DNA from 2 places in the Streptomyces sp. NPDC051555 genome. Region 1 is predicted to be linked to the other one. Evidence: predicted binding sites of a transcription regulator. Region 1 holds the regulator's gene; the other holds the start of a gene.

Region 1 (3,403 bases):
ACGAGAAGCCCGAAGTCCCCACCGGCGACACGGCGGACGACGCCGCTGCCGAGCCGAAGGCCGCCGACTCCTCCAAGGAGGAGGCGGCGGCCCCGGCCGGGGACGCAGGAGCAGCCGACTCGCTCGGCAAGGAAACCGCCCTCCTGGCCCAGCTGGACCAGGCCCGCACCGCGCTCGGCGAGCGCACCACGGACCTCCAGCGGCTCCAGGCCGAGTACCAGAACTACCGCCGCCGGGTCGAGCGGGACCGGATCGCGGTCAAGGAGATCGCGGTCGCGTCCCTCCTGACCGAACTGCTCCCGACGCTGGACGACATCGGTCGGGCGCGGGAGCATGGCGAACTGCTCGGTGGCTTCAAGTCGGTGGCCGAATCGCTGGAGACGGCCGCCGCCAAGATGGGCCTGCAGCAGTTCGGCAAGGAGGGCGAGCCCTTCGACCCGACGATCCACGAGGCCCTGATGCACTCGTACGCGCCGGACGTCACCGAGACGACCTGCGTGGCGATCCTGCAGCCGGGGTACCGGATCGGCGAGCGTACGATCCGTCCCGCGCGCGTCGCGGTGGCCGAGCCCCAGCCGGGCGCGGCCGCTCCGGCCAAGTCCGAGGACGCGGCCGAGCAGGGCACGGACACGGACGGGCCCGACAAGGGCTGAAGGTCTGATGTCAGCACGTCACGAGAGGAGGGCCACCGGGGATGAGCACTAAGGACTTCGTCGAGAAGGACTACTACAAGGTCCTCGGTGTCCCGAAGGACGCCACCGAGGCCGAGATCAAGAAGGCGTACCGCAAGCTCGCCCGCGAGTTCCACCCGGACGCCAACAAGGGTGACTCCGTGGCCGAGGAGCGCTTCAAGGAGATCTCCGAGGCGCACGACGTCCTCGGTGACAGCAAGAAGCGCAAGGAGTACGACGAGGCCCGCGCGCTGTTCGGGAACGGTGGCTTCCGCCCCGGTCCCGGCGGTGGCGGCGGTTTCTCCAACTTCGACCTGGGCGACCTCTTCGGAGGCGCCCAGGGCGGGGGCGGAGCGGGCGCCGGCGGCTTCGGCGGCGGTCTGGGCGACGTGTTCGGCGGCCTGTTCAACCGCGGTGGTGCGGGCCCCGGTGCGGGCACCCGCACCCAGCCGCGCCGCGGCCAGGACATCGAGTCCGAGGTCACCCTCTCCTTCACGGAGGCGGTGGACGGGGCCACGGTGCCACTGCGGATGTCCTCGCAGGCGGCCTGCAAGGCCTGTTCGGGCACCGGCGACAAGAACGGCACGCCCCGGGTGTGCCCGACCTGCGTCGGCACCGGGCAGGTCTCGCGCGGCAGCGGCGGCGGCTTCTCGCTGACCGACCCGTGCGCGGACTGCAAGGGCCGCGGCCTGATCGCCGAGACCCCCTGCGACGTCTGCAAGGGCAGCGGCCGGGCCCGTTCCTCGCGCACCATGCAGGTCCGGATCCCGGCGGGCGTCTCCGACGGCCAGCGGATCCGGCTGCGCGGCAAGGGCGCTCCGGGCGAGCGCGGCGGTCCCGGCGGCGACCTGTACGTCGTCGTGCACGTGGGCAGCCACCCGGTGTTCGGGCGCAGGGACGACAACCTCACGGTCACCGTCCCCGTCACCTTCGCCGAGGCGACCCTGGGCGCCGACATCAAGGTGCCCACGCTGAACGGCCCCGCGGTGACGCTGAAGCTGCCGCCGGGCACCCCCAACGGGCGCACGATGCGCGCCCGTGGCAAGGGCGCGGTCCGCAAGGACGGCACCCGCGGCGACCTGCTGGTGACGGTCGAGGTGGCCGTCCCGACAGAGCTGTCGGACAAGGCCCGTGAGGCGCTGGAGTCGTTCCGCGACGCCACGGCCTCGGAGGACCCGCGCTCCATCCTGTTCGAGTCCGCGAAGGGAGCATGACATGGACGGCCGCCGACGCAATCCTTATCAGCTGACCGACGAGACCCCGGTCTACGTCATCTCGGTGGCCGCCCAGCTCTCGGGCCTGCATCCGCAGACCCTCCGTCAGTACGACCGCCTCGGCCTGGTCTCCCCGGACCGGACGGCCGGGCGCGGGCGCCGCTATTCGGCCCGGGACATCGAGCTGCTCCGCACGGTGCAGGCGCTGTCCCAGGACGAGGGCATCAACCTGGCGGGCATCAAGCGGATCATCGAGCTGGAGAACCAGGTCGCCGCGCTCCAGCAGCGCGTGGCCGAGCTGTCCACGGCCGTGGACGGGGCGGCGGCGGTGCTGCGCCAGCGCGAGGCCCAGGTGCACGCCTCGTACCGGCGCGACCTGGTCCCGTACCAGCCGCCGCAGCCGGGCAGCGCCCTGGTCGTCTGGCGGCCCAAGCGGCCGCTGGACTGACCCGCGCACGCAGGGACCGTTGCGGGCCCCGCCCCCTACCAGGGGGGCGGGGCCCGCACGCGTTTTCCGTCAGGTCGGTCCGGTCGGTCAGGTCGCTCCGGTTGGTCAGGTCGGTCCCGTCGTTCCGGTTCAGACCAGGTGGTCGGGGTCGAGGTCCGGGTCCGGGTCGTGTTCGGCGGTGAGCCCGCCGCCGCCCGGCAGGGCGCCCGGTCCGTCGAGGATCCCCGACTGCGCGATGAGGAAGCCGAGCTGCGCGCGGCTCCCGCTGCCCAGGACGGTGGCCAGCTTCGCGATGTGCGCGCGGGCGGTCCGTACGTTCATGCCGAGCCGCCGGGCGATGGCCTCGTCGACGTACCCCTCGACGAGGAGCTGCGCGATGGAGCGCTGGACGCCGGAAATCCCCTCGGGGGTGTGCCGGTACGTCACTTCCTGGCGCAGGGGCACAGCGCGCCGCCAGAGCTGCTCGAAGACCTTGATGAGGTACTCGACCAGACCCGGGTGCCGCAGCTCCAGCGCCACCCGCCGGTCGTCGCTGGCGGGGATGAAGGCCACGGTGCGGTCGAAGATGATCAGGCGCTCTATCAGTTCTTCGAGCGTACGGATCTCCACCTTGCCCGCGGAGATCCGGTCCACGTAGGCGAGCGTGCCCTGGCTGTGCCGCGCGGTGTGCTGGTAGAGCGTCCGTATGCTGACCCCGCGGTCGATCAGCGGGGCGTCGCGCTCCAGCGCCTGGGTCAGCGCCAGCGAGGGCCGGGCGCCGCCGGGTTGGACGGTCAGCACTTCGGTGTGACATTCGGCCGTCGCCAGGTTCAGGGCCGCGTTGATCCGCTCGAATCCCTCCAGCACGGTGATGGCGTGGGTGTTGGCGGGACTCTGGGCACTGATGGTAAGGAACGGCTCGAAAGCGTCGGTGAGATCTACAGCGCTGCGTCGGCGGTCCTGGATCTCACGTTCAATCGGGTGGAGACGTTGGGCCAATGCGACGGATGGGGGAACCGGACGCAGTTGGTTCGCGTCGTCCGGATCGGGCTGCAGAAGAGCGAATTCAAGCAGGCAGGGAGCATTTTCAA
Region 2 (3,403 bases), on a different contig from region 1:
CGTGCGAGCGCAGGAAGCTGAGCGCGATCTGCGCCGACTCCTTCATCACGTCACCGAGCTGGCCGGTCAGGGTGAGCCCCGCGGCCCCGGTCTCCGGGTCGGCCAGCGAGGCCTCCACGAAGAGCACGTCGCCGCCCGCGCCGGTCACGGCGAGGCCGGTGGCCACACCGGGGACGGCGGTGCGCCGCTCGGCCGGGTCCTGGCCCGCCTCGGGCACGTGGTGCGGTCGCCCGATCAGACCCCGCAGATCGTCCGCGCCGATCCGGAAGGGGAGCTCGCGCTCGCCCAGTTCGTGCTGGGAGGCCACCTTGCGCAGCAGCCGCGCGATGGACCGCTCCAGGGTGCGCACGCCCGCCTCGCGGGTGTACTCGCCCGCCAGCTTGCGCAGCGCGTCCTCGCCGAGGGTGACCTCCTCGGCCGCCAGTCCGGCCCGCTCCAGCTGCCGGGGCAGCAGGTGGTCCCGGGCGATGACGACCTTCTCGTCCTCGGTGTAACCGTCCAGCCGGACCAGCTCCATGCGGTCCGCCAGCGCCTCCGGGATCGCCTCCAGCACGTTGGCGGTGGCGAGGAAGACCACGTCGCTGAGGTCCAGTTCGACCTCCAGGTAGTGGTCCCGGAAGGTGTGGTTCTGGGCCGGGTCCAGGACCTCCAGGAGCGCCGCCGCCGGGTCGCCCCGGTAGTCGGAGCCCACCTTGTCGATCTCGTCCAGGAGCACCACCGGGTTCATCGACCCGGCCTCCTTGATGGCCCGCACGATCCGGCCGGGCAGCGCGCCGACGTACGTCCGCCGGTGTCCGCGGACCTCGGCCTCGTCCCGTACGCCGCCCAGCGCGACCCGGACGAACTTGCGCCCCATGGCGTGCGCCACGGACTCGCCGAGCGAGGTCTTGCCGACCCCGGGCGGCCCGACCAGGGCCAGCACGGCCCCGCCGCGACGGCCGCCGACGACGCCCATCCCGCGCTCGGAGCGGCGCTTGCGCACGGCCAGGTACTCCGTGATGCGGTCCTTCACGTCGCTCAGCCCGGCGTGCTCGGCGTCGAGGATCGCGCGGGCGCCCTGGATGTCGTACTCGTCCTCGGTCCGCTCGTTCCAGGGCAGTTCCAGCACGGTGTCCAGCCAGGTGCGGATCCAGGAGCCCTCGGGCGACTGGTCGCTCGACCGCTCCAGCTTCTCGACCTCCTTGAGGGCCGCCTCGCGGACGTTCTCGGGCAGGTCGGCCGCCTCGACGCGGACGCGGTAGTCGTCGGACTCCTCGCCCTCCTTCTCGCCGTTCAGCTCGCGCAGTTCCTTGCGCACGGCGTCCAGCTGGCGGCGCAGCAGGAACTCGCGCTGCTGCTTGTCGACGCCTTCCTGCACGTCCTTGGCGATGGACTCGGCCACGTCCTGCTCGGCGAGGTGGTCGCTGAGCATCGTGACGGCGAGCCGCAGGCGGGCGACGGCGTCGGCCGTCTCCAGCAGCTGGAGCTTCTGCTCCAGGGTCAGGAACGGCGAGTAGCCGGAGTTGTCGGCGAGGGCCGAGACGCCCTCGATCTGCTGCACCCGGTCCACGACCTGCCAGGCGCCGCGCTTCTTGAGCCAGCTGGTGACGAGCGCCTTGTACTCCTTGACCAGCTCGGCGACGGCGCCCGGCAGCGGCTCCGGCACCTGCTCGTCGACCGTCTCCCCCTCCACCCACAGGGCGGCCCCGGGTCCGGTGGTACCGGCCCCGATCCGGACCCGGCCGCGGCCCCGGATCAGAGCCCCGGGATCCCCGTCGGACAGCCGCCCCACCTGCTCGACGGTGCCCAGCACACCGGTCCCGGCGTACTTCCCGTCGACCCGCGGTACGAGCAGCACCCGTGGCTTCCCGGTCCCGGCGGCGGCCTGGGCCGCTTCCACGGCACCGCGCACCTCCGAGTCGGACAGGTCCAGCGGAACGACCATCCCCGGCAGCACGACCTCGTCGTCAAGCGGCAGCACGGGCAGAGTGAGCGTTACGGACGTCGAAGCCATGATTTTCCCTCCGGCAGCGAAGTTGAGCTATGCCGACTCAATGCTTGTGCGCCGCCCGATGTTCCCCAACCCCCGTTCGCCCGGGGCGAACGCGTCCGGCCCTCCCCGGACCCGGAGCCGTTGTCAGTGGTCGGTCCTACCCTTCGCGCATGAGCATCCTCGGGAGCTACGTCCGGCTGACCGTCGACGAGCTGGAGCGCGCCCGGCGCGATCCGGCCTGGGTCGAGGCGTGCCTGGGGGCGCGGGCCGAGGAGGCGCTCGGGGCGGGCGGGACGGGCGGGGAGCGGTGGTGCACTACCGGTACGGCATGGGACGCCCTCGGGTTCCTGACCCGGCGCATCGGCTTCCCCGTCGACATCGCGCACGGCGAGGAGGCGCTCCCCTGGAGCGGGTCGGAGGGCGCCGGGGCGGGGGCGGCCGCGTGGAGCTACGGGCCGCCGCGCTGCCTGACGCCCGGGCAGGTGCGGACCGCCGCCGCGGCCATGGCGGCGACGGGCAGCGAGCGGCTGGTGGGCGGCGTCGGCCCGGCCGACCTGGCCCGTGCCGACGTCTACCCGGTGCACGCCTGGGAGGGCGGGGCGTCGCTGGAGGGCGTCGTGGCCCGCTACGAAGAGCTGCTGCCCTTCTTCCGCGCCGCGGCGGCGGACGGTGACGCGCTGCTGGTGTGGCTGTCCTAGGGGGTCGTCCAGGAGCTCATCCAGGTCTAGGAGGCTGTGATCTTCACGTCGCCCGAGCTGGTCGTCACGGTCAGGCGCGCCGCGGCCGCCGCGTCCGTCGGGACGCTCACCTCGCGGTCGCCGGAGCTGGTGCTCACGCCGACCCGGTAGGGGCCGCCGGGCACGCGCAGGGTCACGTTCCCCGAACTGGCCTGCGCCGTCACCGAGGAGGGCGCCCGCGTGAAGTCGAGGTGGGCGTCGCCGGAGCTGGAGCTCACCTCGGCGCCCGGCCCGCCCAGTGCCGTACCGGTGATCTCGCCGGAGGAGGTCGAGACGCGCAGCGCCCCGGCGATCCGGTCGGCCCGTACGGATCCGGAGCTCGCCTCCAGGTCGGCCTCCGCCACGCCCGTCACCTTGATGGAGCCGCTGCTCGTGCCCAGCTTCACCTTGGCCGCGGCCGGCACCTCCAGCCGGTAGTCGACGTAGCAGGAGGTGCCGTCGCCGCAGTCGTCGGTGAAGGTGAGGGCGCCGGCCATGACCCGCTGGTCGGGGCGCGGCACGGTGTCGCCGCGGTAGTGGACCGTGCGGTGGACGGCTACGCCGGGGCCGTTGCCGGGAACCACCTCGATGGAGCCCCTGCGCGCGTCCTTGATCTCCACCGAGGTGACGGCCTCGGCGACGGTGGCGTCGGCGGCCGCGGTCTTCGTCGTCTTCTGGTCCCCGCCGGCGAGGAGGTCGGGGGTGCAGCCGGAGA

What was found. The regulator HspR, encoded in region 1, represses chaperone genes until heat shock. The targets are predictions, from matches to a motif close to TTGAGNNNNNNNNNCTCAA.
Region 2: a site for HspR is predicted at 2,016-2,034, ahead of lon (endopeptidase La). Genes of this name have one in related genera too.

Annotation. Positions count from the first base shown of each region.
Region 1 covers NZ_JBITDP010000014.1:237,754-241,156, reverse strand. Annotated here, with positions in the region: gene grpE (nucleotide exchange factor GrpE) at 1-653, shown strand, start outside; gene dnaJ (molecular chaperone DnaJ) at 695-1,885, shown strand; gene ACIBEA_RS27115 (heat shock protein transcriptional repressor HspR) at 1,887-2,333, shown strand; gene ACIBEA_RS27110 (helix-turn-helix transcriptional regulator) at 2,463-3,403, opposite strand, start outside.
Region 2 covers NZ_JBITDP010000009.1:90,426-93,828, reverse strand. Annotated here, with positions in the region: gene lon (endopeptidase La) at 1-1,993, opposite strand, end outside; gene ACIBEA_RS20080 (DUF1877 family protein) at 2,143-2,670, shown strand; gene ACIBEA_RS20075 (DUF4097 family beta strand repeat-containing protein) at 2,697-3,403, opposite strand, start outside.